Regions from separate parts of the Lachnoclostridium phytofermentans ISDg genome, predicted to be linked through region 1. Evidence: predicted binding sites of a transcription regulator. Region 1 holds the regulator's gene; each other region holds the start of a gene.
What was found. Region 1 encodes Rex, which represses fermentation and respiration genes when NADH is low (regulators of the CRP and FNR family bind a similar motif). Its sites were predicted from a motif close to ATTGTTAANTANTTAACAAT; they were not measured.

Region 2: gap (type I glyceraldehyde-3-phosphate dehydrogenase) is a predicted target of Rex. The motif match lies at 5,084-5,103, and genes of this name have one in related genera.
Region 3: CPHY_RS00535 (NADH-quinone oxidoreductase subunit NuoE family protein) is a predicted target of Rex. The motif match lies at 6,223-6,242, and genes of this name have one in related genera.
Region 4: CPHY_RS19675 (NADH-quinone oxidoreductase subunit NuoE family protein) is a predicted target of Rex. The motif match lies at 4,995-5,014, and genes of this name have one in related genera.

What each region holds. Positions count from the first base shown of each region.
Region 1 is NC_010001.1:1,148,450-1,156,581, reverse strand. Features, by position in the region: gene CPHY_RS04820 (bifunctional ADP-dependent NAD(P)H-hydrate dehydratase/NAD(P)H-hydrate epimerase) at 1-1,493, opposite strand, end outside; gene acpS (holo-ACP synthase) at 1,507-1,875, opposite strand; gene CPHY_RS04810 (hypothetical protein) at 1,900-2,667, opposite strand; gene CPHY_RS04805 (redox-sensing transcriptional repressor Rex) at 2,664-3,311, opposite strand; gene abc-f (ribosomal protection-like ABC-F family protein) at 3,873-5,873, shown strand; gene CPHY_RS04795 (DUF3221 domain-containing protein) at 6,043-6,798, opposite strand; gene CPHY_RS04790 (helix-turn-helix domain-containing protein) at 7,252-7,791, shown strand; gene CPHY_RS04785 (ABC transporter ATP-binding protein) at 7,806-8,132, shown strand, end outside.
Region 2 is NC_010001.1:3,526,796-3,534,927, reverse strand. Features, by position in the region: gene CPHY_RS14925 (CobW family GTP-binding protein) at 1-752, shown strand, start outside; gene CPHY_RS14920 (TIGR03943 family putative permease subunit) at 853-1,809, shown strand; gene CPHY_RS14915 (YicC/YloC family endoribonuclease) at 2,075-2,953, shown strand; gene CPHY_RS14910 (DUF370 domain-containing protein) at 2,966-3,241, shown strand; gene rpoZ (DNA-directed RNA polymerase subunit omega) at 3,278-3,526, shown strand; gene lepB (signal peptidase I) at 3,642-4,211, shown strand; gene lepB (signal peptidase I) at 4,223-4,819, shown strand; gene gap (type I glyceraldehyde-3-phosphate dehydrogenase) at 5,187-6,197, shown strand; gene CPHY_RS14885 (phosphoglycerate kinase) at 6,380-7,573, shown strand; gene tpiA (triose-phosphate isomerase) at 7,710-8,132, shown strand, end outside.
Region 3 is NC_010001.1:117,712-125,843, reverse strand. Features, by position in the region: gene CPHY_RS00560 (DegV family protein) at 141-1,007, shown strand; gene CPHY_RS00555 ((2Fe-2S) ferredoxin domain-containing protein) at 1,114-1,356, shown strand; gene CPHY_RS00550 ([Fe-Fe] hydrogenase large subunit C-terminal domain-containing protein) at 1,356-3,089, shown strand; gene CPHY_RS00545 (SpoIIE family protein phosphatase) at 3,138-4,310, shown strand; gene CPHY_RS00540 (4Fe-4S dicluster domain-containing protein) at 4,357-5,811, shown strand; gene CPHY_RS00535 (NADH-quinone oxidoreductase subunit NuoE family protein) at 6,321-6,806, shown strand; gene CPHY_RS00530 (NADH-ubiquinone oxidoreductase-F iron-sulfur binding region domain-containing protein) at 6,800-8,132, shown strand, end outside.
Region 4 is NC_010001.1:4,650,013-4,658,144, forward strand. Features, by position in the region: gene CPHY_RS19640 (DUF3794 and LysM peptidoglycan-binding domain-containing protein) at 1-336, shown strand, start outside; gene CPHY_RS19645 (hypothetical protein) at 512-1,084, opposite strand; gene CPHY_RS19650 (PHP domain-containing protein) at 1,336-2,058, opposite strand; gene CPHY_RS19655 (hypothetical protein) at 2,039-2,386, opposite strand; gene CPHY_RS19660 ([Fe-Fe] hydrogenase large subunit C-terminal domain-containing protein) at 2,407-3,684, opposite strand; gene CPHY_RS19665 (ATP-binding protein) at 3,830-4,252, opposite strand; gene CPHY_RS19670 (DRTGG domain-containing protein) at 4,249-4,599, opposite strand; gene CPHY_RS19675 (NADH-quinone oxidoreductase subunit NuoE family protein) at 5,026-5,520, shown strand; gene CPHY_RS19680 (ATP-binding protein) at 5,593-6,150, shown strand; gene CPHY_RS19685 ((2Fe-2S) ferredoxin domain-containing protein) at 6,212-6,583, shown strand; gene CPHY_RS19690 (NADH-quinone oxidoreductase subunit NuoF) at 6,599-8,132, shown strand, end outside.

The sequences.
Region 1 (8,132 bases):
ATAGAGTAGGTTGATTTTACTTTGGCGGCTTCTTCTCCTGCCAGTCCATGAAGATACACACCTAGTGTTGCTGCCTTTCCTGCTTCAAGTCCCCCTGCTATCAATCCAGCAATGATTCCCGTGAGTGCATCGCCGCTGCCTCCGGTCGCCATTCCATGGGTACCGGATACATTGATATAACGCAAGTCTTTCGAAGCAACGATAGTCCTGCTATCTTTTAACACATAAATCATTAAGTTATTATAAGTACAATAGCTGGCTATGTCAATTAAATTACAAGGAATTTTATTAAGTGGATATAAAGTAAGCCTAGAAAGCTCCTTTAAATGAGGTGTCAAGATAGTTCCTTCTGGTAGTATTTCCTTTATATAGTAAATTCGTTGATGCAAACGTTCAACCTCGTCTGTTAGCTGTAATACATCAGGTATCATTTCATCTGCCAACATAGCCAGTAAATTAATTCCATCTGCATCTACAATAAGAGGCACTTTCGCTTCTTTACATACTTTAAGCAATAATTTCTTAGCGATAGCCTCTACCCCTAGACCTGGTCCTATAACAATCACAGTTGCAAACTCCAATGCTTTGTTAACCTGTTCCTCATAATCCTCCTCATCATAGGCTGCAAACAAAGCTTCCGGAAGCATTCCCTGAAGCACAGGAATTGCCTTCTTCGCTGAAAGGATCTTTACTAAACCCGCTCCCATACGATATGCTGCTGCCGCACTAAAATAAGCTGCACCAGTCATGCTTTCTGTTCCTGCAATCACGAGTACTCTTCCATAGCTCCCTTTATTGGAATATGGCATTCTGATTGGTAGTTTATCTAAATCAGTAGTTTCGTAGTAAGTGTAGGTAAGACTGTCCAGTTTTTCCTTTGCAAATCCGATATCCGCGATATGAATCTTTCCAGCATAAGTTGCCCCTGGGTAAAGCAATAGTCCAAGTTTTTGTTCACCAAAAGTAACCGTTTCGTTTGCTTTTACTGCACAACCAAAGACTTGCCCATTACTTGCACTAATACCAGACGGTATATCAATCGAAACCACATAACAGTCACTTTGATTAATACTTTGGATCACCTTCGCATATTCACCACTCACCGGTTTGCCAAGGCCTATACCAAAGATACCGTCAATTACTATATTATATTCTGTTATTTCCCATTCGGTACGGATGGATAACCCTAAATTTTTCGCAATCTTCCACTGTTCTCTACATTCTTTCGAAAACTTTTCCATTTCACCGATGATTCCGATGGTTACGTGATACCCCCATAAATGCAAAATGCGAGCAGCTGCAATCCCATCACCGCCATTGTTGCCGGTTCCGCAAACCGCGATGATCTTATCGGTCGGTTTTGCATGTTCTCTGACTTGTTCCGCCACATAAAGTGCTGCACGCTCCATGAGAACCATTGCTGGAATTCCAATCTGCTCGATTGTTTTCTTATCTAAGTTTTTCATTTGCACCGCATCTAGTGCATACCGCATAACTAACCGCCTCCTACTCCCGGATAATCTCACCTATTACATAGGCACTAACTAATTCCTTCGTATTTGTTATAGAGACATGAATCCTCTCGACATTATGTTCCTTCGCTAAAATTTCTGCATTTCCATATAAATTTACATAAGGTTTCCCAAGATTATCGCGTAGTACTTCAATCTCATTTGGTGCAATCGCACGAAAACCTGTTCCAAACATTTTTACAACTGCTTCTTTTACAGCAAAATTCGAAGCTGCCTTTCGTATATCCGAAAGAAGCAGCTTCTGTTCCTGCTCCGTATAAATCTTCGTAAGAAATGTTTTCCGTTCGCAAGCTTTCACTACACGGTTAATTTCTATCATATCCGTGCCAATTCCAAAAATCATGGTAAGAAACTCCACTCTAATTCATTATAGTAAATCTTGTTCTTCGTCAATCTTACGCATCATCTCAGTCCCTAGCATGTCATAGAGATATGTATAAGTTCCACGATAATCTTTCTCGATTTCAAGTTTTTGCTTTTTTAAATTTCGCAGCTTTACCTCAGTTTCCCTGATTTCATCTTCTAAGGATTTTTTTCTTAAATTCTTTTCAAATATGTTACCATAGCAACTCTGTAAACTCTCAACCATCAATTCTTCATTTTTTGCAGCTATTTCACCTGGTAGTTTTTCGAGACTGTCCTCTGCAATCAATAACTTTTGATTGATATCTTCAATAAGTTTTTGATTTTTAGCTAATTTTCTTTCTTTTAGCCTACCAATCGGTGTATGATCAACTTCCATGTTATCCATTATTTCCTGCATCAGTTGAGACTTATATCGTTTCAATCCTTTGATGTCATCTAAGACTCTGCTCTGATCCTTCATCAATTCGACAAGTTCATCCCTTAACCTTCGTTGTACTCCAGACATCTTTTCCTCAGGGAATAAGTTGATAAAGCGTTCATCAAGTGTTACTATTGGAATCTTTCGATTTCGAAAGATTTGACGAAGACTCATTTCAGAGAATACTTTACTCCGATTTATTTTTCTTGGTTCCATCCTTGAAGGTTCCACATAACTTGATACTTTCACATTCTCAAACTCAAGATCGAAGTCTTCATCTAAATCATCCAAATCGCTTAAAGATTTCGTCTTTGGTTCCGACTTGTCGCCAAAACGTTTTCCTAATCTCAAATACTCTCCCCCGATTCTTCTGCCGCTTTTAAATTATACGACAGTCTCATAAGGCTTTCTGCCAAGTGAACATTTTCAACCATAACATCTTTTGGTAAATTTAGATCTGTTGGTGCAAAATTCCATATTGCATGAATACCAAGGCTAACTAAATCTGCCGCCACCTGCGGTGCTTTTGCTTTTGGTATCGTTAGTGCTGCTATATTCACAGTATTTGTTTTCATAAATTCTTCTAGTTCATCAATTAAACGGATTTCAATTCCACGGATGGATATTCCTATCAATCTAGGATTAACATCAAATATCCCACAGATATAAAATCCTCTTCTCTCAAAATCTGTATAATTTGCAAGCGCTTGTCCTAAATTACCTGCTCCAATAATAATAACATTATATTTCTTATCCAGACCAAGTATTTTACCAATCTCGGTATAAAGATATTCTACATTATAACCATATCCTTGTTGACCAAAACCGCCAAAGTTATTTAGATCCTGACGAATCTGTGATGCTGTAACATTCATCTTTTCGCTTAACTCTTTCGAAGAGATACGCACAACATCATTCTCTAATAATTCTCCAAGATAACGATAGTATCTTGGAAGACGCTTGATAACTGCTGATGAAATTGTTTTATCGTACATGCTAACCCTCCATCTTTCCTTCCAGGTTGTCCTATTCTTATACCCCAAATCTATAAGATTGTAACCCTGGTATTACAACAGACTATACACAGATAGGATGTGTTCTTATTATAAATATTATAGTAAATTGTGAATAACCTGTCAATGATTTGACGTAGGATACTACGTATGTTAGAATATTCTACAGTTAATATGCACCTGCGATACACTTCTATTCATAGAATTTGCAGGTGTTAAGAAAGTGTGAAGAAATATTGTCTTCTTATCATGCAAAATGAAATACTTATAAACTTCATTTTGCTTTTTTATTCACAAGGAAAAGTTCGGAAATCGTACTTTTTCATTAATCGGATTGGCGGTGCAAAGTGCGCACCTTTTATCAGAAGTTTAAAAAGCAAACTTCTGATAAGTTATATTATCGGAACAAAAACATGTTCCAATAATCGGATTGACGGTGCAAAGTGCGCACCTTTTATCAGAAGTTTATAAAGCAAACTTCTGATAAGTTATATTATTGTGAAGCTCTTATACAGCTTCCTTTCAGAAGTGTGAGGAAACATCATGATACTAGCATGTAAGAATATTAGTAAAAGCTTTGGAACGACTCCAATACTCGATAAAGTCGCTTTCCATGTAAATGAGCGTGAGAAAGTAGCTATCGTAGGAATTAATGGTGCAGGAAAGTCTACCTTAATAAAAATCATCATGGGTGAATTAACTGCCGATGAAGGAGAGATTATCTTTGCTAAAGGTGCAACTGTAGGATATCTTGCTCAACATCAGGACTTATCCACAGATAGTACCATTTATGAAGAAGTTTTAGCAATAAAATCAGATATAATTAAAATGGAAGAAACAATTCGCCGTCTTGAAATAGATATGAAATCAGCTACTGGCGCAGAATTAGAACGAATGCTTTCTTCCTACTCAAGACTAACACATGATTTTGAGTTAAAGAATGGATATGCCTACCAAAGTGAAGTAATTGGTGTACTAAAAGGTCTTGGCTTTACGGAGGAAGATTTTAACAAAAAAGTATCAACCCTTTCTGGTGGACAAAAAACACGTGTAGCTCTTGGTAAGCTTCTCTTAAGTACACCAGATATCATCTTCTTAGATGAGCCTACCAACCACCTTGATATGGAATCTATCGCTTGGTTAGAAACTTTCTTAGTGAATTATTCTGGAGCTGTTGTTGTAATCGCCCATGACCGTTACTTCCTTAATAAAGTAGTTTCCAAGGTTGTGGAATTAGATAACACAAAGGCGACAATGTTCGAAGGAAATTATTCTGACTATGCAATGAAAAAAGAACAACTTCGTGAAACCATGATTCGTCATTACTTAAATCAGCAGCGTGAAATTAAACATCAAGAAGAGGTCATAGCAAAACTTCGTTCCTTCAACCGCGAAAAATCCATAAAACGTGCGGAAAGTCGTGAGAAGATGTTGGATAAAATAGATCGCCTTGATAAACCAGTTACTGTAAATGATAAGATGCATATAGCCCTTGAACCAAATATCATAAGTGGTAATGATGTACTAACAGTGACTGATTTGCGTAAATCCTATGGTTCTCTAACACTGTTTGACCAACTAAATTTTGAGGTAAAACGTGGTGAAAAAGTTGCGATTATCGGTAATAACGGTACTGGTAAAACAACCATCTTAAAAATAATTAATCAGATTATCAATGCCGATGCTGGAGATGTAAAACTTGGTGCAAAGGTTTTTGTTGGTTACTATGATCAGGAACATCATGTTCTTAATATGGACAAAACAATCTTTGACGAGATTCAAGATACGTATCCTAATATGGATAACACAAGAGTACGTAATATCCTTGCTGCATTTTTATTCACTGGCGATGATGTATTTAAATTAATTAAAGATATCAGTGGTGGAGAGCGTGGCCGCGTATCTCTAGCAAAGCTTATGCTATCCGATGCAAACTTCCTAATCATGGATGAGCCAACCAACCATCTTGACATTACATCAAAGGAAATACTTGAGAATGCGATTAACAATTATACCGGTACGGTGCTCTATGTATCCCATGACCGTTATTTTATTAATCGTACTGCTTCCAGAATTCTTGACTTAACCAATCAGACTTTCTTAAATTATATTGGTAATTATGATTATTATCTTGAGAAGAAACCAGAGATGGAATGGAGAGCCTTTGGCAACAATAATGGCTATAATCAGTCTGACGCTAACGATAATATTTTAAATGGACTTCGAATCAATAAGCATCTAGATCAGGCAAATAAAGAATTACAAACTTCATCTTTTCCACAAGAACCAGTTTCTGAGAATAAGCTAGACTGGCAACAGCAAAAAGAAGAGCAAGCCAAACTTAGAAAGCGTCAGAATGAATTAAAGAAAGTTGAAGATGAAATTACACGTTTGGAAGCAAGAAATGAGGAACTGGAAGTATTGCTTGCAGACTCTTCTATCTATACAAACTCATCAAAACTAATCGAAGTTCATAAAGAAAAGAAGGAATTGGAAGAAAGATTAGAAGTTCTTATGGAGCAATGGGAAGAACTTAGTGAGTAACTAATGATTGAAATTAATAATAAATGATCTAAAGATATGATAAACATAAAAATGATCAGCAGAATCAAAAAGATTGATATATAACCTTTTGTAGACTTTTGCTGATCATATTTTTTGTTAAACTATACTCCTTCTTAACCTCCTATTATGAACGATAAACCATAAATAATTAACTAATCCACATACTTTTCTTTGATATTATCCACTCTTCTCCATCAAACTTTGCCTTACCTTTATAACCAATAGCACCTAGTCCACTTCTCCATTTATTGATAACATACTCTAGTGTTTGTTTACCTTCATTATATTCCGAATTGCTAATGGTTATAATAATACCTGTAGGAAAATAAAGCTCTTCTTCATTAATAAGTCCTTCTTTCACTAATTGATCAAAAGTACTTTCCTTTACTTCCAGACCATACATTTCATATAACTTCATCAGTAAGATTTCCTTATCTATCTCTGAAAGATTCGTTGCTTCAGTTAAATTGAGAGCAATCATGTTGATATCACTATTTAAACCACTATCAAGTTTGTAAATATCATCAATTATAGTAATATATCCATCTATTAATAGATTAGATTCAAAAATTTCAATATAAACAGCAGTAATCTGCGCAGGATATGATTCTAATATAATCCCGTCATAAGTGATTTTAACTACATCTCCAATCTGAATCTCATTTAAATCTACTTCCTTTTTATCTTGATTAAATATCATTGCACTGTTAGCCCCTATACTGATTTTATCAGCAAGCCTAAATTCATTGGAATCAACATCCGGTTTTACTAAAAGACCATTGTTGTTATCAATAACCACTGCCTTAAACTTCGTATTTTCTATAGAGAAAGGTTTCTTAGTACATCCAACTAATATTCCGGTAAAAAGTAATATAAATAAATATAAATATATTTTACTCTTCATGAATTTGCTCCTTCCGTTTCACATCTCCTTATTATTAGACGCTTAGAATATCCAAAAGTAGCCACGCAAGCGGCACGTAGTTTGTCAGATACTAAGGAAAAAATATATCTTAAGCCATCTTTGAATCCAATTGGATGCAGCATTATACTCCTAATGTAAGTTAAATCTTATTTTATTTCCATCTTTTTTTAAGTTTAGTAAAATGACATAAAAAGTTTAGTAATAGAAAGAATTTATATTGACATACGAGTTTATCCGTGTATAATAATAGAAGTCTAGTTTAGAAATGCTAAACTTATGGTTTAATAAAATCTCAACTTCCTATTACTGGAATTCAAAAGAACATAATCGGATAAGATTACAATACCGGTGCAAAAATTGCACTCTTATCCTTTTCATAACGAATGATGATACATGTAAACATGAACCACAAAGAAAGGTTTGGTGAACAGCATGAAGATAGGTGCTAAAATTAAAGAACTACGAGTTCAAAAAAGCTTAACCCAAGAAGAGCTTGCAGATCGAGCGGAGCTTTCAAAAGGATTTATCTCTCAATTAGAACGTGACATCACTTCGCCTTCCATCGCCACCCTAGTCGATATTTTGCAATGTTTAGGTACGAACCTGGAGGCATTCTTTACGGACACAACATCAGAGCAGGTTGTATTCAAACGTGGGGATTATTTTGAAAAGGTAGATAATGAGCTAAATAATAAGATTGAATGGATTATTCCAAATGCTCAGAAAAATATGATGGAACCAATTTTATTAACATTAGAACCGGGTGGTTCCACCTATCCAGATAACCCACACGAGGGAGAAGAATTTGGATATGTGATTAGCGGTTCGATTACAATTCATATCGGAAATAAAACACATCGAGTAAAGAAAGGGGAATCCTTTTACTTTACTCCAAATAAAAATCACTATATAGCAGCTACCGGTAAGACCGGCGCTACGCTACTTTGGGTATCCACCCCGCCGAGCTTCTAGGAGGAATGAACATGATAGATAATAAGTTAATCGATCTTATAAATATAACAAAACGCTATGGAAATAACGTTGTAATCGACGATTTAAATCTTTACATTCGTGAAAATGAGTTTTTAACACTCTTAGGTCCATCCGGATGTGGTAAAACTACTACTCTTCGTATTATTGGTGGTTTTGAACAACCTGATCAGGGCCGTGTTATTTTTGATGGGAAAGATATTACAAAGCTTCCTCCGAATGAACGTCAACTAAATACTGTATTTCAAAAATATGCGTTATTTACTCATATGACGATTGAAGAAAACATCGCATTTGGTCTTAAAATTAAGAAAAAGAGCAGA
Region 2 (8,132 bases), 2.4 Mb from region 1:
AGGATGTAGTATTAAATAGCTACACTGCTGTTGTTGATGTGAAGAAGTGTAAGATGTATATGAAAAACTTCGGAGAGTTTTTCAATGATCAGATTGAAAGTGCAAAAACGATTATTCTTAGCCGTACCGGTGATATTTCAGAGGATAAATTAGCAGCTAGCCTTGCGTTAATCAAAGAGCATAATGAGAAGGCTACAATAGTAACAACACCATGGGATAAAATTGATGGCAAAATGATTTTAAGTGCAATTGAACATCAGAATGATTTAATGGATACGATGCTAAGTGATACAGGTATTTGCAAATCATGTGGACATGTCCACGATCATGATCATGAAGATTGCTGCGGACACAACCATGATCACGATCACGACCATGAAGATTGCTGCGGACACGATCATGATCACGATCACGACCATGAAGATTGCTGCGGGCACGATCATGACCATGATCACGACCATGATCATCATCACCACCACGCTGATGAAGTATTTACAAGCTGGGGTATGGAAACAGCGCATAAGTATGAAGAAGAGGAACTTAAAAAGGTACTTACCACCCTTTCAGAAGCAGAGAATCTTGGTATTATCTTACGTGCAAAAGGTATTGTATCATCAATGGAGGGTGAGTGGTTCCACTTTGACTTGGTTCCAGGAGAATTTGAGATCCGTCATGGAGGAGCAGATTACACAGGAAGAATTTGTGTGATTGGAAGCCAGTTAGACACAAAAGCTATCAGTGAGTTATTTTAAAGAGGATTCCAAGAGAGAAAATAGAAGAAGTTGAAATAAGTAAAGTTTTTCAACTATATAGAAATGCCATATTCAAACGAATTGGTGCATGGAGGATAAAATGGAGATACCAGTATATTTAGTCAATGGGTTTTTAGAAAGTGGAAAAAGTACATTTGTACTTGAAACAATGAAAGACCCAGAATTTACAGAATCTGTCCGAACCTTACTCCTTGTTTGTGAAGAAGGGGAAGTAGAATATGACGAAGCTATGTTAGCAAAGTTAAAGGTTGATGTGGTTGTAGTAGAGGATCAAGATGAATTTAATGAAGAATTTTTGAAACGTTGCTATGAGCGCTATAAACCTCAGCGGATTATGATAGAGTACAATGGTATGTGGGATACCGAAGAATTTTTAGAGATGGAGTTACCTGAGCCACTTGAAATGGCACAGATCATCACTTTAATCGATGCGTCCACCTACCAAAATTATATGAATAACTTTAAATCCATCATGATTTCACAATTTAAATATTCTGATACCGTAATAGTAAATCGTTGTGATGAATCTACGGATAAGCTTGCAATTAGACGTACCATTAAGCCTGTAAATCGAAAGGCAGAGATTGTATATGAATCTGTTGACGGAGTTACGACCGATGCTGGAGAAGAAGTACTACCATTTGATATTACAGCAGACCACATTGACTTATGTGATGAAGACTATGGACTATGGTATTTGCATGCAATGGATAATCCCAAGATGTATCAAGGGAAAACAATTACATTTCGTGCCATGGTTTATAAAACAGAGCGATTTCCTAAGGGAGCATTTGTCCCTGGTAGATTTGCAATGACTTGTTGCGCAGATGATATTGCATTTATTGGCTTCCTATGTAAGACAGATTATGCGGGTCCAGTAGCTATTGATCAGTTAAAGAACCGTATGTGGATTACGTTAACAGCGCAGGTTCGTGTTGAATACTACAAGGAATATCACGGAAAAGGACCGGTTCTTTATGCGAAGAAGATCGAAATGGCAGAGGAACCAAAAGAAAAATTAGTGTACTTTAATTAAGTATGGAATTAATCACCAAAAACTAGAAATTACTTGACGAACAAATTATTTTTATATATAATGTTTTAGATAATGGCTAATCGAGACAATAGGTTAACTAAGAATCACAGGAGTTATTCCAAAGTGTGAAGAAATTCTTCTTCACTGAAAACATGCGCGTTTAGAATGCTGATATTTGCACCGAGAACGACGCAGGCATAAATATCCGTAGGAAAGAAAATTTATAGTTTTCTTTCAAACTTATCACGAGAGGAATTGAGCTGATATGTTAAAGAGTATGACTGGCTTTGGTAGATGTGAGATTGATACCGGGGAACGTAAGTTGATAGTAGAGCTAAAATCTGTCAACCACCGTTACCTTGAGATTTCGGTAAAATTGCCTAAGAAATTAAACTTTTTTGAATCAGGTATTCGAAACGTTCTAAAACAATATATTAGCCGTGGAAAGGTCGATGTATTTATTACATACGAGGATTACACGGAAGGTAAAGCTTGCGTTAAATACAACGAGGATATTGCAAGAGAATACTATAACGGTCTCGAAAAAATGAGCCGGGATTTTGGTATAGAGAATGATGTTAGAGCCTCCATATTATCAAGATTTCCAGATGTTTTTACACTTGAGGATCAGACCATGGATGAACAAGAACTATGGGATTTGCTAGAGAAAACAGTAAGAGCAGCTGCAGAAAAATTTGTGGAGACACGAATCGCAGAAGGCGAGCATTTGTTAGAAGATATTCATGCAAAGTTAGATGGCATGTTAGCGATTGTAGAATTTATCGAAGAAAGAGAACCTCAAATCGTTTCAGAATATCGCAAAAAGCTGTCTGATAAAGTGAAGGAACTATTAGGAGAAACCTCCATTGATGAGAGTGTTTTAGCAACGGAGATTACCATATTTGCTGATAAAATCTGTGTAGATGAAGAAACAGTTCGGTTACGGGCTCATATCAACAATATGAAGAGCACTCTGAATGAAGCAGTAAATGTAGGAAGAAAATTAGATTTTATTGCTCAGGAAATGAACCGTGAAGCTAATACCATCTTGTCGAAGGCGAATGATTTGGCTGTATCGAATCAAGCAATCGATTTAAAAACTGAAATTGAAAAGATACGAGAACAGATACAGAACATTGAGTAAGAGGGGATACAGTTGAATAAACTGATTAATATTGGTTTTGGTAATGTAGTAAATGCAGGTAAGATAATTTCTGTAATACGGCCGGAGGCAGCTCCGGTAAAAAGAATGGTTCAAAATGCAAAAGATAGCGGCAGCTGTGTGGATGCAACTTGTGGAAGAAAATGCAAAGCAGTTGTTGTTATGGAAACTGGACAGATTGTGTTGTCAGCATTGCTTCCCGAGACAATTGCAAATCGTGTGAACCAACGAGAGAGCATAGAAAGCAATGAAGTTTTCCAAGCTCTATAAAATAAATTAAGGATTGTCAAGGAAGGAGATATTAAAATGCTACATCCATCTTATAATGACTTAATGCAGGTAGTTAATAGCGAGGTAGAACCAGGCGAACAGCCAGTAGTAAACAGCCGTTATTCTATCGTATTAGCTACAGCAAAGCGTGCTAGACAAATTATTGACGGTGCAGAACCTTTAACAGAAAGTAGTTGCAATAAACCACTTTCTATAGCAGTGGAAGAGCTTTACAAATCTAAAGTAAAGATCGTAAGCGAAGATGACGAAAATGAAAATGAATAAGCTATAACAAGTGTGAGGGCTGTTGTAAAGATGTCTTATAGGACGACTTGCAACAGCCTGTTCCAATGAAAGGGAAATTATGCGTAATGACATTAAAATAGAGGAGACAGCAACTGTGGAAAACGATAAAGGAATGCAGGATGGTAAATCGTTTTTACGACAATCCATAGAGACGGTAGCTTACTTTATCATTATATTTGTAGTTGTGTTGTTAGTACAGCGTTTTCTAATTCAACCTGTTGAAGTAAACGGAAGTTCCATGGAACCAACTCTCCATAATAATAACCATGTGCTTTTAGAGAAAATTTCGTATAGCCTATCAGAGCCAAAACGTTTTGATGTCATTGTTTTTCAGCCTTATGAGGATGATAATGAGTTATACTATATCAAACGTGTGATTGGATTACCAGGAGAAACAGTGCAAATTATGGATAGTGTAATTCTTATCAATGGAGAACGTTTAGATGAGAATTATGGACTTGAAAATCTCATTAAGAGTGCAGGTATTGCTGGTGAAAAAATCGTCCTTGGAGAAGGTGAATATTTTGTACTTGGTGATAACAGAAATAATAGTAAAGACAGTAGAGATCCAAGTGTTGGTGTAGTAAAACAAGATTCCATATTGGGCCGTGCGTGGTGCACTATATGGCCTTTTAGAGATTTTGGTATAGTAAAACATAAATAGGCGGTGATAGCATGGAAGATAAAGAAGTAGATGGTTATCATGATTTAGAAACTGAAGTGGCACACACAGAAGGAAAGAGTTCGAGGAAACGGATTGTGTTTGAAATCTTAATCTACATAGTGGCCTTGTATTTTGCAGCTTTTATTGTACCAAGATATATACTACAAAGAACAATTGTAGTAGGTGACTCTATGGAAACATCACTGCATAATGGTGAAAATCTATGGGTAGAGAAAATATCTTATCACTTTGACAAATTAAAACGTTTTGATGTGATTGTATTTTATCCTCACGAAAAAGGAGATGATGAATATTATATCAAACGTATTATTGGCATGCCAGGAGAAACAGTTCAAATCATTGGTGAGGATATCTTTGTTAACGGTGAATTACTGAAGGAAGACTTTGGAAAAGACCCAATAAGAAAACCTGGTCTTGCGGCGAATCCAATTACATTAGAAGAGGATGAATATTTTGTACTTGGTGATAATAGAACTGTAAGTCTAGATAGTCGCTATGAAGAAGTAGGTCCGGTGAAAAAAGAAAACATCGGTGGAAGAGCAATTTTTCGTTTATGGCCACTCAATAAGATGGGGCCTATTAAATAAATACTAACATTTTGTTCAAGGGAAATATAAACATAATTTCAAGTTAATAATAGTTACAATACAAATCAAAAATAAGTCAGCTTAATTATTAACCCTATCATTTTTATTAACAAAATTATAATTATAAAATGCACAAAAAAAAGAATGGAAAAGGTTGAATTATAGCCTAAGTGTTAATAATTAGTAAAATAATAAAATTTGCTTGAAATTATATTACAAATTGGGTAAAATAGAGAAGGATTTTGGTTATAGTCAGGCTTAGTCTTTGACAAAATCTTAACAATCCAAGAAATAAATTAATAGCTGTCCACTTTGGTTAGTATTTATGACAGTATATTATAAAATTTCATTTAGGAGGAATTTAATCATGGCAGTAAAAGTAGCAATTAATGGTTTTGGACGTATCGGTCGTCTTGCATTCAGACAGATGTTTGGCGCAGAAGGTTACGAAGTAGTAGCAATCAACGATTTAACAAGCCCAGCTATGTTAGCTCATTTGTTAAAGTATGATTCAGCTCAGGGAAGATATGACGGACACACAGTAGAAGCAAAAGAGTCTTCTATCGTAGTTGACGGTAAGGAAATTAAAATTTATGCTGAAGCAGATGCTTCTAAACTTCCTTGGGGAACACTTGGAGTAGACGTTGTACTTGAATGTACAGGTTTCTATGTATCCAAGGCTAAATCTCAGGCACACATTGATGCTGGTGCTAAGAAGGTTGTTATCTCCGCTCCAGCTGGTGATGATCTTCCTACTGTCGTTTTCAGCGTAAATGAAAATACATTAACAGCTGAAGATACAATCATTTCTGCAGCTTCTTGTACAACAAACTGTTTAGCTCCTATGGCAGATACATTAAACAAGTTAGCTTCAATTGAAAAAGGTTTCATGACTACAATCCACGCTTACACAGGTGATCAGATGGTACTTGATGGACCACACAGAAAAGGCGATTTAAGAAGAGCTCGTGCAGCTGCTTGTAACATCGTTCCTAACAGCACTGGTGCTGCTAAGGCAATTGGTTTAGTTATTCCAGATTTAGCTGGTAAATTAGACGGTGCAGCTCAAAGAGTTCCAGTTCCAACAGGATCTACTACTGAGTTAGTAGCAGTTGTTAACAAGAAAGTAACTAAGAATGACATCAATGCAGCTATGAAGGCAGCAGCTAGTGAATCTTTTGGTTACACAGAGGAAGAGTTAGTATCTTCTGATGTCATTGGAATTAGATATGGTTCTTTATTCGATGCAACTCAGACTAAGGTTACAGAGCTTCCTGATGGAAAGACTTTAGTTAAGATCGTTTCTTGGTACGACAATGAGAATTCTTACACAAGCCAGATGGTAAGAACAATCAAGTACTTCGCTGAATTAGCATAATAGAAGATCCAGTATGGGTCCGGTCTTTATGGACCGGACCCATTTTTTAAATTACTAGGAAATTTCTTGAATTTACATCCACATAGGTGTATTGTTATAGAAAATATCTCCTACCTAGAATAAATTTTGCAGAAAAACGGGGAAGCCGTTTCGCTGTTTCGATAAAGAAAGGAGTTTTACGTATGTTAAACAAGAAATCAGTTGATGATATCAATGTAAAAGGAAAAAGAGTTTTAGTTCGTTGTGACTTTAACGTACCATTACAAGAAGGAAAGATTACAGACGATACTCGTCTTGTAGCTGCACTTCCTACTATTAAGAAATTAATCAATGATGGTGGAAAGGTTATTCTTTGCTCCCATCTTGGTAAGCCAAAGGGAGAGCCAAAGCCAGAGTTATCCCTAGCTCCTGTTGCAGAAGCTTTAGCTAAATTACTTTCTAAAGAAGTTAAATTCGCTGCAGATGCAACTGTAGTTGGTGAGAATGCAAAGGCTGCTGTTGCTGCTATGAACGATGGAGATGTAGTATTACTTGAGAATACTCGTTACAGAGCAGAAGAGACAAAAAATGGTGAAGCTTTCTCTAAAGAACTTGCTTCCCTTTGCGATGTATTCGTAAATGATGCATTTGGTACAGCTCATAGAGCACATTGCTCTAATGTTGGTATCACACAGTTTGTTGATACAGCAGTAGTTGGTTACTTAATGCAGAAAGAAATCGACTTCTTAGGAAATGCAGTAAATAATCCAGTAAGACCTTTAGTCGCTATCCTTGGTGGTTCTAAAGTTTCTTCTAAGATTTCCGTAATTAACAACCTTCTTGATAAAGTAGATACCCTTATCATCGGTGGTGGTATGGCTTATACTTTCATGAAGGCTCTTGGAGAAGAAGTTGGTAATTCTTTATTAGAGGCTGATTACATCGATTATGCAAAAGAAATGATGGAAAAAGCTAAGAAGAATGGTGTTAACTTATTACTTCCTATCGACACAGTAGTTGCAAAAGAGTTCAGTAACGATGCTCCATCCAGAATAGTTGGCCGTGGAGAAATCGAAGCAGATGAAGAAGGTCTTGATATTGGACCAAAGACTTGCGAACTTTATGCAGATGCTCTTAAGAGTGCTAAGACAGTAGTATGGAATGGACCAATGGGTGTATTCGAAATGTCTAATTATGCAAAGGGTACAATCGCAGTAGCTCAGGCTATGGCTGATATTGATGCTACAACAATCATCGGTGGTGGTGATTCTGCAGCAGCTGTTAATCAGTTAGGATTTGGAGACAAGATGTCTCATATCTCAACAGGTGGCGGTGCTTCCTTAGAGTTCCTTGAAGGCAAAGAGCTTCCAGGTGTAGTAGCAGCTAACGATAAATAATATAAAATTATAAATCTTTTCAGTTTTATTGGTTATAATACAATAGTCGATGCATGGCTGTTTGTTTGAAGCGGTATGCGCTCCTAACAAGCAGCCATCATACATAATAGACTAAAAAGAATAAGGAGAACAAACAATGCGTAGAAAAATTATTGCAGGTAACTGGAAAATGAACAAGACTCCAAGTGAGACTGTTAAGTTAATAGAAGAATTAAAGCCATTAGTTAAAAATGATGATGTAGACGTAGTATTTTGTGTACCAGCGATTTCTTTAACAACTGCAATTGAAGCAGCGAAGGGATCAAACATTTCTATTGGTGCTGAGAATATGTTTTATGAAGAGAGTGGTGCTTATACTGGAGAAATCGCTCCTAACATGTTAACTGATATCGGCGTAAAATATGTTATAATTGGACATTCTGAAAGAAGAGAATACTTTGCAGAATCTGATATTACAGTAAATAAGAAAGTATTAAAGGCATTAGAGCACGGAATTACTCCAATTATCTGTTGCGGTGAGTCCTTAACACAAAGAGAGCAAGGAATTACAATAGACTGG
Region 3 (8,132 bases), 1.0 Mb from region 1:
CACCGATATTAAATCTTTATAAATATTAAAATTATCTTCTTTCATATTTCGACACTTTCCGCTATAATGAGCAAGACTTATAAAATAAAAAGTATATTTCGCGAACTTTTCCTTGTCATGAAAAAATGAATGAGGTATGGATGAATCCAACGCATAGAAAGGAACTCATGATTAGAATAATTTCAGACACATCTACTCTATACTCCGTAAGTGAGGCAGAAGAAAAAGGAATCTATGTTTCTCCTTTAGCAGTAACTATTAATGATACTACCTACGAAGAGTTTAATGACATACAAACGGAGGAATTTGTTGACTTAATACATCAAGGCCATATCCCTCTATCCTCACAGCCTGCAATAGGCAGAGTCGTAGACCTATATAATCGATTTCCAGAAGATGAGATTCTAAACATCACAATGGCAGATGGATTATCAGGTACTTATCAATCCGCTATACTAGCGAAAGACATGGCCAAGGACAGCGAACGAATCACTGTTCTAAATTCAAAGACACTGTGTGGCCCACACAGAACGCTTGTTGAGCATGCAAAACATCTAGCTGATCAAAATCACACGATATCAGAAATCGTATCTAAATTAGAAAAGATGATAGCAAGTTCCCGTTCTTTCCTAATACCACAAGACTTCGATTATCTACGGAGAGGTGGTAGATTAAGTCACCTTGCAGCTTTCGTTGGCAAAACAATTCATCTTGTCCCTGTTATGACTTTAACAAAGGATTGCAAGCAACTTTGTAATTTTTCAATAAAGCGTAATTTTAAAAAAGCTATTCATGAAATTATTCGAAGTCTAGAAGACGATAACATAGGAGAACATCATAAGCTTTATGTTTCTCACTCTCTTGCGGAGTCGCTTGCTATAACAGCGAGTGAATTATTAAAGGAAGCTTTCCCTCATTCTGACGTAATAATATATAAATTAAGCCCAGCTTTTACTACGCAGGGTGGACCTGGATGCATTGCAATTCAATCACTTAGCATGGAATAAAAATCCATGCTAAGCTTCTTTAAGAAATCTTGTATCCCTTAATAAGAAGTGCTATAATAACCTTATCTTTGTTAAATTTTTAGCACACGCTATAAGGAGGTACGGTATGGTAGTTACAATATGTGTAGGGAGCTCCTGTCATCTAAAAGGCTCCAGAGAAATAATAACGAGACTGGAAACCTTAATTACGGAGAACAAACTTAAAAGTAAAGTCGAACTAAATGGTGCTTTTTGTATGGGGCAATGTGTAAAAGGTGTTTGCATAAAACTAGACGGTGAACCATTTTCCCTGACTCCAAAGGATACGGATAGTTTCTTTCACGGAGAGATTTTAAGGAGACTTACATAATGAATGTGATTGGATTTAAAGAAGCAAAGTGCAAAAACTGTTATAAGTGTGTGCGTAACTGCGATGTGAAAGCGATCACTGTTAAGGATGCACAAGCTTATATTATGAATGATAAATGCATATTATGTGGACACTGTCTTGAAGTTTGTCCACAGAATGCAAAAACCCTAATCAGTGATCTAGAACGCGTAAAAGGATATCTAAGAGAGGGGTACCAAACTGTAGTTTCTCTTGCACCTGCCTATCTGGGTGTGCTACATTATAACACTCCCGGACAGGTAATTAGTGCTTTATTAAAGTTAGGTTTCACAGCAGTCAGAGAAACTGCAGAAGGTGCGGCTTATGTTACGAGGGAATATGATAATTTAATTGCAGCAGGAGAGATGGAAAATATCATCACTACCTGCTGCCCTAGTCTGAATGATCTCGTAGAAATTTACTACCCCTCCCTAACGAAATATTTAGCACCGGTTGTATCTCCTATGATAGCTCACGGTAAAATTATACGAGAACAATATGGTCCTAATGTAAAAGTTGTTTTCCTTGGTCCTTGTATCTCAAAAAAAAGAGAAGCAGAAAGTGACCCAAGAACAGTTGGTATTATTGATGCCGTTATTAACTTTAAAGAATTGGAAGAATGGTTACTAGAGGAAGGTATTGATATCTTTAAACAGCCAGATACCCCTCCAGATAATCCAAATCCACTTGTAAATCGCCTCTATCCAATCAGTAGCGGTGTTCTCTCCTCTGTCGTAGCATCCAAAAATACGTCCGATCATTATCGAAAATTTTACGTGCATGGTATAAATAACTGCATCGACTTACTAGAAAGCATGAACCGTGGTGAAATAACTGGTTGTTTCATCGAAGCAAATATCTGCAATGGTGGTTGTATCAAAGGCCCTGCAATAGATCGAACCCGAATCTCACGGTTTAAAGTGAAACTTGACATGGAAGAATCCATTCCTAAGGCGCCAATTACCGAGGAAGATTTTTTTACGAAATCTCCAATTCATTTTGATAAGTTCTTTCTTGGCCGATCCCCAAAGGACCCGGTCCCAACGGAAAAAGAGGTGATGCAGATACTAGCGAAAATCGGTAAAACAAAACCTGAGGATATGTTAAACTGCGGTGCTTGTGGTTATGCTACCTGCCGTGATAAAGCAAATGCTGTTTACCAAGGGAAAGCAGAGCTTAATATGTGCATCCCCTATATGCACGAACGTGCACAATCCATGGCCAACTTCGTTCTTGATACGACTCCAAATATTATTATTATCGTAGATGCAGAGATGAAAATTATGGAGTTTTCTGCGGCGGCTGAAAAATATTTTAGAACTCCCCGCTCTGTAGCTAAGGAAATGTATCTCTATGAATTTATTGACCATAGTAATTTTCAGGCAGTACTAGAGACACAAAAAGACATCATCGGAAAGAGAGTCATCTACGAAGACCGAAATCTTGCAACTTTGCAGACCATTGTATATTCTAAAGAACAAAACTGTGTACTGGGTATCTTTCAGGATATCTCACACCAAGAAGAACTCGACCGTAAGGCTTACAAAGTGAAGGTGGAAACCATTGAGATGGCACAACGTGTTATTGATAAACAGATGAAGGTTGCACAGGAAATTGCAGGTTTACTTGGTGAAACCACAGCAGAAACAAAAGTTACCCTAACCAAACTACGGGATACGATACTAAACGATGGGAAACCTTATGATATTTTTTAGAATATAATACAATCGAAAATGCGCCAAGTCGCAGGAATTGGAGTTAAGATGAGCGTAACAATCGATGTCTCTTATAAGAGTCTTAATAAGAACAATGAAGAACTCTGTGGTGACAAAGTTGAGATTTTAAAAACAAAAGATTCTAATATCATCATACTGGCTGATGGAATGGGTAGCGGAGTAAAAGCAAATATCCTCGCTACTCTAACTTCAAAAATTCTTGGAACCATGTTTTTAAACGGTGCTGGGATTGAAGAATGTGTACAAACAATCGTTAAGACCTTACCCGTATGTCAAGTTAGACAGGTTGCTTATTCTACTTTTAGCATTCTACAGATTTTTAAGACCGGAGATGCTTATTTAGTAGAATTTGATAACCCAGCATGCGTTTTTATTCGTGATGGTGCACTATTGACAGTGCCATACAAAGAACGTATGATAGAGGGTAAGTGCATTCGTGAATACCGTTTTGAGGTTGCCTTAAATGATTGCTTTATTCTAATGAGCGATGGAGTAATTCATGCTGGTGTTGGCAAAGCCTTAAATTTTGGTTGGACCTGGACTAATATGGCCGAGTACTCTGTACAGGCAACAAACTCAACTCTTTCTGCATCACGGTTGGTATCAATCCTTAGTAAGGCTTGCGATGATTTGTATATGCAATCACCAGGTGATGATACTACGGTTGCGGTTGCCAGAGTCATCGACTCAAAACCAGTGCATTTATTTACCGGACCCCCATTAAATCCGGTGGATGATACCACAGCTGTTTATGCGTTTCTAGAAGGTACTGCTACACGAATCGTTAGCGGCGGTACTTCAGCAAATATCGTTGCACGTGTATTAAATCGTCCGATACACACCTCCTTAAACTATACCGATCCAAATATGCCTCCAATTGCATATATTGAAGGGATTGATTTAGTTACGGAAGGAGTATTAACACTGACAAGGGCTCTAAAGCTCATGCGAGAATATGTAGAAAAAGAGGTAAATGAAGACTTCTTCTTAGAGTTAGATAAGGATAATGGCGGTTCTAAGATTGCCAAAATAATTATCGAAGAATGTACGGAGCTTCATCTTTTTGTTGGTCGTACCATGAACGAAGCGCATCAAAACCCTAGTCTTCCTTTTGATTTAAGTATTCGTATGAATCTCGTTACCCAGATTATTGATATCGTTCATAAGATGGGAAAGGAAGCTATTGTAAAGTACTATTAATTTGTTGTGACCGCGAAAATCGGTCTGGAAAGGTAAGGAACCACATATGTTACAAACAGATAATGACATCGGAACCATAAAACATGAGGTACTCTTTGAGGTAGCTAAACTAGCATTTAAAAATCAATTAGCAGATAAGGAAGATGTTCTTCCTTATGAGATGATACCAGGACCACAGGCTAATTTTAGATGCTGTGTCTATAAAGAACGTGAAATCATCCGTCAAAGAATTCGTCTAGCACAAGGAAAATCCCCATCCTTAAGTCATGATAGCAGCAACATCGTACAGGTTATCTCTTCTGCATGCGAAGAATGTCCTATTACACGATTTCTCGTGACAGACAATTGTCAAAAATGTATGGGAAAACGCTGTCAAAAAGCTTGTAACTTTCAAGCAATCTCAATGTCTCATGACCGTGCTCACATCGATCCAGCCAAATGTAAGGAATGTGGAATGTGTGCGAGTGCCTGTCCATACAATGCGATTGCCGATTTAAAGCGTCCATGTAAGAAAAGCTGTCCAGTTGATGCGATCTCTATGGATGAGAACAATATTGTAGTCATTGATGAAGAAAAATGTATCAATTGCGGACAATGTATTAATAACTGTCCATTTGGTGCCATCTCTGACCGCTCCTTTATGGTAGATGTTATTAACTTATTAAGTATAGATAAGCCAATTTATGCAATGATTGCACCTGCAATTGAAGGTCAGTTTGGTGCCACCGCTACCACTGGTGTAATGACAGAAGCATTAAAACAGTTAGGTTTTACCGGCGTATACGAAGTTGCTCTTGGCGCAGATTTAGTTGCTGCTTCTGAAGCAGAAGAATGGGCCGAGGCTTATAAGGAAGGTATGAAAAAAACTACCTCTTGCTGTCCTGCCTTTGTTAAGATGATTAAAAATCATTACCCTAGTTTAGTAGAACATATCTCCAGTACGATTTCCCCTATGCAGGCAACTGCCAAATACATTAAGGCAATTCATGAAGATGCCATCACTGTCTTTATTGGCCCATGTATTGCAAAGAAAGGTGAAGTACTCGATCATATTGCAGAAGGTGGAGCTGATTATGCTCTAACCTTTGATGAATTATACGCTATGCTACGTGCGAAAGATATTAACCTTGAAACAATTGGTGAGAACATACAGCAAGGTAGTATTTTCGCTAAGAACTTTGCTGTAGCTGGCGGAGTAACTGCTTCTGTCGTAGAGGCCTTAAAGGAAAAAGGAATTGACGCTCCAATAACAGTAGCTGGTTGTAACGGAGCTGCGGAATGTAAAAAAGCGCTCACACTTTTAAAAGTAGGAAAATTCCCTGAGGACTTTATGGAAGGTATGTGCTGTGAAGGTGGCTGCGTCAACGGACCTGGAAGTATCTTAACAGGACGATTTGCAGCTAAAAATCGTGCGAAACTACTAAGCTCCGCAGATGATCGTAAGATTTATGATACCGTAGATTCTTGTCAGGATTTAAATATCCAGATGCATCGCCACTAGTTCTCTAGTTTCCATTATAGTTTGTTAGTTTCTATAAGTTTATTAGTTTCTATAAATAGGTTATTAGTTTCTATAATAGTTTGCTAATTTTCATTATGCTTTACTAACTTGCAAAAAGGCAAATAAAGAAATCATAATATAATTAAAGATGCAAATAGTATGTTTTGAGGAGCGATGTGCTCTCATAACCATACTATTTGCATCTTTTTTTCAATAAGCTCGTTATATTTTTATCATTATGTGGAGTACTTAAATTTTTAATTAAATTCATGTAATTCGTACTATTCCTAAGTAATTTTGTAAATTAAATACATTTATTGTTCAATTATACAAATTTTAGTGCTTATTCTGAACTTTGAATTTCATAAATCTTCTTGTATTTGTTCAAAATCCATGATAATATATGTTCTAGTTGATAAATATTTATCAATCTTTTATTCACCTATTGAGATTAATCGACAGTAATCTGTCGCTTTTCTAAAAGTATGGATTGAGAAAGGAGCTACCTTATGTTAGGGCAAGACGAAAAAGGGCTCATTGATAACATCCTCACAGCCCATGACTATAATAAGTCACATGTAATAGCGATTATGCAAGAAGTACAGAAAGTATATCGCTATTTACCGGAGGAAGTACTTTGTTACATAGCAGAAAAACTAAAGTTAAGTGAAGCTAAGATCTATGGAGTTGCAACCTTTTATGAAAACTTCTCCTTAGAGCCAAAAGGAAAATACGTTATAAAAATTTGTGACGGAACTGCTTGCCATGTTAGAAAGTCCATCCCTATTTTGGAGGAATTCCGTAAAGTTCTTGGTGTTACAGAGAAAAATCCAACCACAGATGACATGATATTTACCGTGGAAACAGTATCCTGCCTTGGCGCATGCGGCTTAGCACCAGTATGTACGGTAAATGATGTCGTTCATGCTGCAATGACACCAGAAAAAGCAAAAGCACTCATTGAACAGTTAAGAGAGGAGGCTTTCCAATGTTAATTAGAAGCAGAGAAGAATTGGACGCCTTAAAAGTCCGCTATCAAAAGTCTTTTAAAAGCCAATACAAACAGATACTAATCTGTGGTGGAACTGGCTGTGTAGCTGGTGGATCCTTAAACATCTATGCCAGACTAAAAGAACTAATCGAGGAAAGTGGGCTTGATGTTTCCGTATCCTTAGAGGATGAGCCGCATGAAGCTGTAGGTATAAAAAAGAGCGGATGCCATGGTTTTTGTGAGATGGGACCTTTACTTCGTATCGAACCGGCAGGAGTTCTCTACATCAAGGTGAAAGTAGAAGATTGTGAAGAAATCGTAGAGCAAAGTATTATAAAAGATGGAGTTGTAGAAAGGCTTCTGTATAAGGATAGCGAAGGTAACTCCTATAATAAACAAGAAGACATACCTTTTTATAAACAGCAGACGCGTGTCGCCCTAGAACACTGCGGACATATCAATGCAGAATCAATTAACGAATACATAGCTATGGGAGGCTATCAAGCAGTAGCAAAAGCTCTCTTTGATATGACCTCTGAATCTATTGTAGATGAAATTTCCGATTCCTATCTTCGTGGTCGTGGGGGCGGCGGGTTCCCAACCGGAAAGAAGTGGGCACAGGTACTTCGCCAGACCGAAGAAACCAAATACGTGGTTTGTAATGGTGATGAAGGTGACCCAGGTGCTTTTATGGACCGTAGTATGATGGAGGGTGATCCTCATCGAATGATAGAAGGTATGATAATCGCAGGAATTGCAACAAAAGCACATTATGGTTATATCTATGTTCGTGCAGAGTATCCACTTGCAGTACACCGTTTGGAGACAGCAATCGAACAAGCAAGGAGCTTAGGATTACTCGGGTGTAATATCTTAGGTTCTGGATTTTCCTTTGCTTTAAAAATTAGCCAAGGAGCAGGTGCCTTTGTTTGTGGAGAAGGATCTGCCTTAACCGCTTCCATCGAAGGTAACCGTGGAATGCCTAGAGTAAAGCCACCTAGAACGGTAGAAAAGGGATTATTTGAGAAGCCTACCGTATTAAATAACGTAGAAACCTTCTGTAATGTGCCGTCTATCATCTTAAAAGGTGCAGACTGGTATAAGACTTATGGTTTAGAAAAAAATTATGGAACAAAAGCATTTGCCTTAACAGGTAATGTTATGAATACCGGCTTAATTGAAGTACCAATGGGTACTACCCTTCGTAAGGTTATCTATGATATTGGTGGCGGTGTAAAGGGTGGTGAGTTTAAAGCGGTACAAATTGGCGGTCCATCCGGTGGGTGTCTTGTATTAAATGCAGAGAATGACCATCTTGACATGCCACTTG
Region 4 (8,132 bases), 1.3 Mb from region 1:
GTAAAATCAAACCTTGAACAAATCAACATTATGATGCTTGATAACACAGAGGTAGAGGTAAAAGCTAGTGTTGTTCTTAACGTTATAGCATTTGATTGTTTAACCGAATCCTTTATGGTTGATTTCAAAGAAAATCCTCTTGACTTAGCAGGGTTACAAGCAATGCCAGGTATGGTTGGATATGTAGTAAAATCTGGTGATAGCCTTTGGAAGATAGCAAAGAGTTACCATACCACAGTTGACGCTATCAAAGATATTAATGATTTGGAATCAGAAGCTATCAGTGTAGGGGATCATCTCTTAATCGTTAAAGAATTAGATCCGAGCTTTGGATGATTTTAAAGAAAGTTTAATTTATAGGTAATTGCATAGCAATTTCCAAATAAATGAAAAAAGAGAGTGTAATTAGATACCTAACTACACTCTCTTCTTAAAGTCAAAGGATACTCGTAATTCGCATGTCGGCTATGCTTGAAAACGCTACTTACTCGTAATCCATTAGTAACTACGATTACTCTAAACCGTCTTTCCACTTATTAAGCTTTTCAATCGTTGTATCTAAAGTTTTCTGACATATCTCAGGAAGTTCGCCTCCCCAAGCTTTCGTAGCCTCTTTAAAGCCCTTCTTAACAGCATTAATCATGGCTTCTGCTTTGGAAGAATCATTCCCAGCCAGTGCTTTTGCAAAAGATACTAATCGTTCGGAGGTTTGTTCAACACCCCAATACCCATCTTCTGCAATTTCAGAAGCGGCTTTCGCAGCAGTTTCTGGGTCAACCGTTACTTTTCCTTCACGAAGCAGAGCCCAAATATCTGTAGCATCCGTTACTTGCTCGCCTTGTTTTAATAGCATTTTTTCAACTAACGAGCGAAGACTTGCTGTTCTTTGTTCCGCATCCGCTTTTAATCTTTCGATAGTCTCTCTATCCTGTTGCTTATTTGTTTTAATGCCTTCGGACTTTTCATAAGTTGCAGCCACTGTTTCTTGCTTTGGCTCATTTGTCGTGGAATTTTTCTTTTCTAATTCCACTGATTCTGTTAACGCATAGGTGCTTCTTACACCCGTAACTCCGTTTACACTCATACAATACCCTCCTTGGTATACGTAGGGCTATAAACCCTAAAAAAAGACATTAGTTACCGACCTATACTTAGGTCTTATTTCTTATATCGGAAGAAATCGTAAAATGTTTAACTCTATGTAACCTTAATTGAGATTCTAAATCTTCTAGCTTAAGTTCCTAATGCCTCTAATTTAAGTTTCAAGCTTTTAATTTAAGTTTCTATGCTTCTAATTTAAGTTCCTAAGCTCTCTAATTTACTTTCCGCTCTAGTCTAATATCCCATATTTTCTAGTGCTTTCAGTACAGCCGTTGCACTTTTCATAGAAGCTGATAATAGATGAATTGGTTCACTAATCTGCCCTAAGTTATGGGCATCGGAATCTGAAATAACATTGCACTGGTGAAGATAGGGATTATTAGGTACGAAAAGTTCTCTATTCTCTAGTTTTGTAAACTCCACACAAGAAAATCTACTATCTGGTGGTAGAAACCCTAGGTTTGATATTACACTATTCGAATTTTTATCAATATGAGCCGGAATCATAACCCCACGATAAGCAGTTACGATTTCATAGACATCAGAAAATCCAATAGTAGTCGCATTAATCAAAAGATACTCTTCACGCTCTACCACCTTCTCATCTTCGTCTACAACTAACTGATTTCCAAAGATACTTTCCTTATTCTTTACCTTTATTAAATGCTCATAGACATAGGAATCAAACAACATCGCATCTTCTAATTCCGCAAATAAACAAATGACATGTACTTCTTCAGAAGTCGTTAACTCCATTCCTGGTAAGACTAAAATATTATTTTTCTTTCCAATCTCTATTGCAATCTTACAGTTTCTACAGGTATTATGATCCGTAATTGCAATCACATCTAACCCCTTTAATGCCGCCATCATAACAATATTGGTCGGAGTCATATCGTCATCAGCACAAGGGGATAAGCAGGTGTGAATATGAAAATCATAGGTTAGAGGAATCATGTATGATTTGATATACTTGATATGCTGCCCCAAAAATAGGAAGATCGGTAGCTAAGATAGTAACACCTTCACTTTTCGCTTTTGATAGTGCAGCAGCATCAATCGTAACTCCCTCCGATAAAATTACACAAGCTACTTCCGTTAAAGTTGCAACCGCTATCGTATTTATATTACCCATTACAGTTGCCCAAGCGGCTCCAACTGGAATTTTACTCATTGCAATACTTAATAAATCACAACAAAATGGAGTTTCTACTTTCATATTTAGATTGTCACCTTCGTTAATTACTGTAAAATTGCATCTCCTGATAAACTCTTGTTTTGTCATCCTTACCTCCTGCTAATCTTCTAATTATCCTTTGTAAATTTACCAGATAGCTTGCTTACATACTCTCTAAAGATATGGATGCAATAGTTTTCCTCTGCAACCCCTCTCACAATATCCTCTGCAAGAGCCTTACAAGTCGGAGCTCCGCAAGAACCACAGTCAAGCCCCGGAAACTTCTTACAAAGTTCTTCTACTTTTGCTACCTTACCGATACTTTCAAGTAAACTGACACCAAGATTGAATACAGGTTCATATTCAACTTCCTGTGTCCAGCCAATATCAATACTTTCAAGTGGAATATGTGTTCTTGCAACAGGCATATATTTACGAAGTCTCTTTAGTTTTACTTTTGCAACATATGGATTTTCAACAGTAAGTACCCCTCCAACGCAGCCTCCATTACAAGCATTCAGTTCAATAAACTCAAGATTCGTAAACTTCTGATCCTCCATATCCTCAAGTACTCGAATGATATTTTCAATTCCATCTGCTGCAAGGTAACTATCTGTTAGAAGTCCACTTGCCTCACCGCCACTAGAACCCCAGCTGATTCCTATTTTACCTGCGATTGCAAGGTCTTCTAACTCTTCTCTTTCTGCTACAGTTTTCATACAGCTAATTAACTGAGGATAGACATCCTTAATTGCAAGTACCCCATCCACCTCACTTTTTTCATATCCCAACGGATTTTTTGCCGCTGTAACCTTCGCTGGGCATGGTGAAATGAAAAAGATACCTATTTTCTCACTTGGAAGTCCCGTCTTTTCCATGGCTATTTTTCTAGCTAATTCCGCAGCAATATCAACTGGCGCCTTTAACGGAAGCAGATGCTCCAATAAGCTTGGAAAACGGACACGAATCAATCTAGTTACCACAGGGCATGCCGTACTAATAACAGGCCACTTCTCCTTATGTTCTTCTATGTACATTCTAGTTGCTGCAGATACAATTTCAGCAGCACCGCTTACTTCAAAAACATCAGAGAATCCCATTAACTTTAAGGCATTTAAAACAATATTAATATCATCTAAATTATTCATCTGTGCATACAAAGAAGGTGCTGGTAAGGCAACGGTATATTCGAATTGCTTAATCATATCCATACTATCATACGTCGCATTCTTGGCATGATGAGGACATATTCTAATACACTCACCACAGTCGATACAAAATTCCTTTGTGATTACCGCCTTTTGATTACGAACTCTTATTGCCTCGGTAGGGCAACGCTTAATGCAATTGATACAGCCCTTACAAAGGTTTTCATCTAATCGTACCGCGGTATGAAACTTCCCCATCGTCATCCCCCTCTCCTAGCATATCTCTTAGTATATATTTCATTCCAAGACACAAAAAACATATAGGAAGCTATGCTGATTCTTTATGCACTATATCTTAATACATCAACTCTAATATATCCATCATTCCTTTATACTAACATAATTACATATAAACCTTCAACGATACAGTAGTCCCCTCTCCCAATATGGTATTTATACTCATTTCATCTGAGTATTTTTTCATATTTGGAAGGCCCATGCCAGCCCCAAATCCCAGTGCCCTAACATTATCGGGTGCAGTGGAATATCCAGCCTGCATGGCAAGTTCTACATCTACAATTCCTGGTCCCTCATCTTTTAATATCATTATGATTTCTGTAGAAGAGATATGTACCGTGATATCTCCTCCATGAGCATGAATCACCATGTTTATCTCGCCCTCATACATAGAGATGGCAACCTTTCTTATAGCCTCCGGATTTGCTCCCATCTGCTTTAATTTCTTTTTAACATCACTAGATGCTTCCCCCGCTCTAGTAAAATCATCACCAGGTATCGTATAAGTTAGTGTGATTGATTGGCTCAATTTGAGGTACCTCCTCGCAGACCATTTTGATATAATAAACCACATGCTGTAAACATACGATGTCCGGTACATAATAACGGTATTTCTCTTTCATTTGCAAGCTCAATCATAGCTTCATCTGGTCTTTTTCCTCGAACAAAAACGATACATACGACATCCATCATCTCCGCTGTGCGAATTACCTGTAAATTGCACAACCCGGTTAACAATACGCATTGTTCTTCGACAAATGCAAGTACATCACTCATCATATCGGATCCACAACCAGTTTGTGCCTCACGATTTAAAAATTCTTCTCCGCTAATTACCTGTGCTCCAAGTATTTCTTTCACATCTCTTACAGTCATGTGCGAATGCCTCCTCATCTTCTTTTACTCTATTTATCTTTATGGCTTTCCTTTTTTCAATAAAACTGTCAATATTGTATAAATTTTATACATTTTTACTTATTTATCAGTATAACATTACCAAATGTTCTTTTCAACTCCAGCTGGATAATTATTTTAATCTATATGTTATTTTATTAACCACTTTCTATGTATTATTGTATATTTCATATAAATAATTCAATATTTAATGTGCTTAATATGTTTCATGTATTTTATTGCATATACAATTGTATATAGTGTATTTGGTTATACTAAAATTAAAGATTACTATTTGTTAAATTTATATCATTGTGGATTTTTCACTAATACCATGCTATAATACTATTGTTTTTCGACAACATGTCATCGAAAAGATTGTTAAAAAACTATCAAGGAGGTTTTATCATGAGCTCACAGAAATCAACCGTTCCTTTTGCTGGAACAAAAGAGCAAGAGGCAGAACTTATAAGTGTTATAGAAGAGCTTAAAAGTGACAAAGGTGCCTTAATGCCAATACTTCAGAAGGCACAGGAAATCTATGGTTACCTTCCGATTGAAGTTCAAACCATTATTTCTAACACATTAGATATTCCTTTGGAAAAGATTTATGGAGTAGTAACATTTTATTCTCAATTCTCTCTTTTACCAAAAGGGAAATTCAAAATTTCCGTATGTCTTGGAACCGCCTGTTATGTAAAAGGCTCTGGTGACATCTATAATAAACTCATGGAGAAGCTTGGTATTGCTAGCGGCGAATGTACCCCTGACGGTAAGTTCTCTTTAGAAGCTTGCCGTTGTATTGGTGCCTGTGGTTTAGCTCCTGTTCTTACCGTTAACGATGATGTATACGGAAGACTTTCCGTAGATGACTTGGATGGTATTCTTGCTAAATACGCATAAGCTAATTCCTATTAGTACCTTTCAACTTCAAAATCGCATTGTTTATAGAATATGAAATAGAGGAAATCAAGTATGATGCCGGAAATCTCTCTGAACGTATTAGATGTGGCTCAAAATTCCATACGTGCAGACGCAACACTCATTATTATAACTGTAACTGCAGATAGAAAAAAGGATACTATGACTATAGTAATTAAAGATAATGGCTGTGGCATGACAAAAGAGCAGGTAACCCATGTCTTAGACCCTTTTTTCACAACACGAACTACCCGTAAGGTCGGGCTTGGAATACCGTTTTTTCAATATGCGGCGACTTCCACTGGTGGTAACTTTTCCATAGATTCTGTTGTTGGGGAAGGTACCATGGTTACAGCAAGTTTTATTCTCTCTCATATTGATCGGATGCCGCTTGGAGACATGACAAGCACGATGCATACGCTGATAACATTGAATAACCGGATAGATTTCTTATATACATATACCGTAGATGACAAAAGTTTCACCCTAGATACCAGAGAAATTCGAATGATACTTGACGGAATACCGCTTAATTCTCCTGATGTTTCTAATTATATACGAGAGTTTTTAAGCGAAAATAAGCAAGAAGTCGACCAAGGAATCATTCTCTAAGATAATCCGTTTGAATTTGGTAATTATATGCGCAAAGAATATGCGCAGAAATGGAGGAATTATGAAATCTCTTGAAGAATTAAAAGCAATACGGGAGAAGATGCAGAATCAAATTGGCCTTCGTAACGAAGCCGAAGCAAATATCCGTGTCGTTGTAGGTATGGCTACCTGCGGTATCGCAAGTGGAGCAAGACCTGTTCTTAATGCTCTTTCAACCGCAGTTCAAGAAAAAGGCCTTTCAAATATTGTGGTTACACAAACAGGATGTATCGGTTTGTGTCAGTTTGAACCAATTGTAGAGATTACGGAAGCCGATAAAGAAAAAGTAACTTATGTAAAGATGACAGCAGAAAAAGCGCTTGAAGTAGTAGAAAAGCACTTAGTACGTGGACAAATTGTCAAGGAATATACGATTCAAAATTATATTAAATAGCGAGGAGGACCTAATATGTATCGTTCACACATCTTAGTTTGTGGCGGAACTGGTTGTACTTCCTCCGGAAGTCAGCAGATTCTAAATGCGTTACAGACTGAAATCGAAAAAGCCGGACTAAAAGAAGAGGTTGCTGTCGTTCAGACAGGATGCCACGGACTTTGTGCTTTGGGACCTATTATGTTAATTTATCCAGAAGGCACATTTTACTCTATGGTAAATGTTGACGACATCCCGGAAATCGTAACGGAGCACTTATTAAAAGGTAGAATTGTGAAACGCCTTCTCTATAATGAGACTGTTACTGAAGATGGTATCAAATCATTAAACGAAACGGATTTTTATAAAAAACAGCACAGAATAGCACTTCGTAATTGTGGTGTAATTAACCCAGAGAATATTGATGAATACATAGGAACAAGGGGGTACGAAGCACTTGGTAAGGTTCTTACTGAGATGACCCCAGACGATGTAATACAAGTCCTCCTAGACAGCGGGTTACGTGGCCGTGGAGGCGGCGGATTCCCAACCGGTTTAAAGTGGAAACTTGCAAAAGGAAATGACGCTGATCAAAAATATGTTTGCTGTAATGCCGATGAAGGTGACCCAGGTGCATTCATGGATCGTTCTGTATTAGAAGGTGACCCTCACGTTGTATTAGAAGCCATGGCTATTGCAGGATATGCAATAGGAGCAACCCAAGGATATATTTACGTTCGTGCAGAATACCCAATCGCTGTTGCTCGTCTTGAAATTGCAATCAAACAGGCGAGAGAATATGGACTTCTTGGGAATAATATATTCGGAACCGATTTCTCCTTTGATGTAGGTCTTCGTTTAGGTGCTGGTGCTTTCGTTTGTGGAGAAGAGACAGCTCTTATGACCTCTATTGAAGGTAACCGTGGTGAACCTCGTCCACGTCCTCCATTCCCAGCACAAAAAGGATTATTCCAGAAACCAACTATATTAAATAACGTAGAAACTTATGCTAATATCCCACAGATTATTCTAAATGGATCCGAATGGTTTGCATCTATGGGTACTGAAAAGAGCAAGGGTACGAAAGTATTCGCTCTTGGTGGCAAGATCAAGAACACTGGTCTTGTAGAAATCCCAATGGGTACTACACTTCGCGAAGTTGTAGAACAAATCGGTGGCGGTATTCCTAACGGTAAGAAGTTTAAGGCTGCTCAGACCGGCGGACCATCCGGCGGATGTATTCCAGTGGAGCACTTTGATATTCCAATCGATTACGATAACCTGATTTCCATCGGTTCTATGATGGGTTCTGGTGGTCTTATCGTAATGGATGAAGACAACTGTATGGTTGATATTGCTAAGTTCTTCCTTGAATTCACCGTAGATGAGTCTTGTGGTAAATGTACTCCATGTCGAATCGGTACAAAGCGTATGTTAGAGATTCTCGAAAAGATTACCAAGGGTAATGGAACCTTAGAGGATTTAGATAAGTTAGAGGAACTTTGCTATTACATCAAAGATAATTCTCTCTGTGGTCTTGGCCAGACAGCACCAAACCCAGTTTTATCTA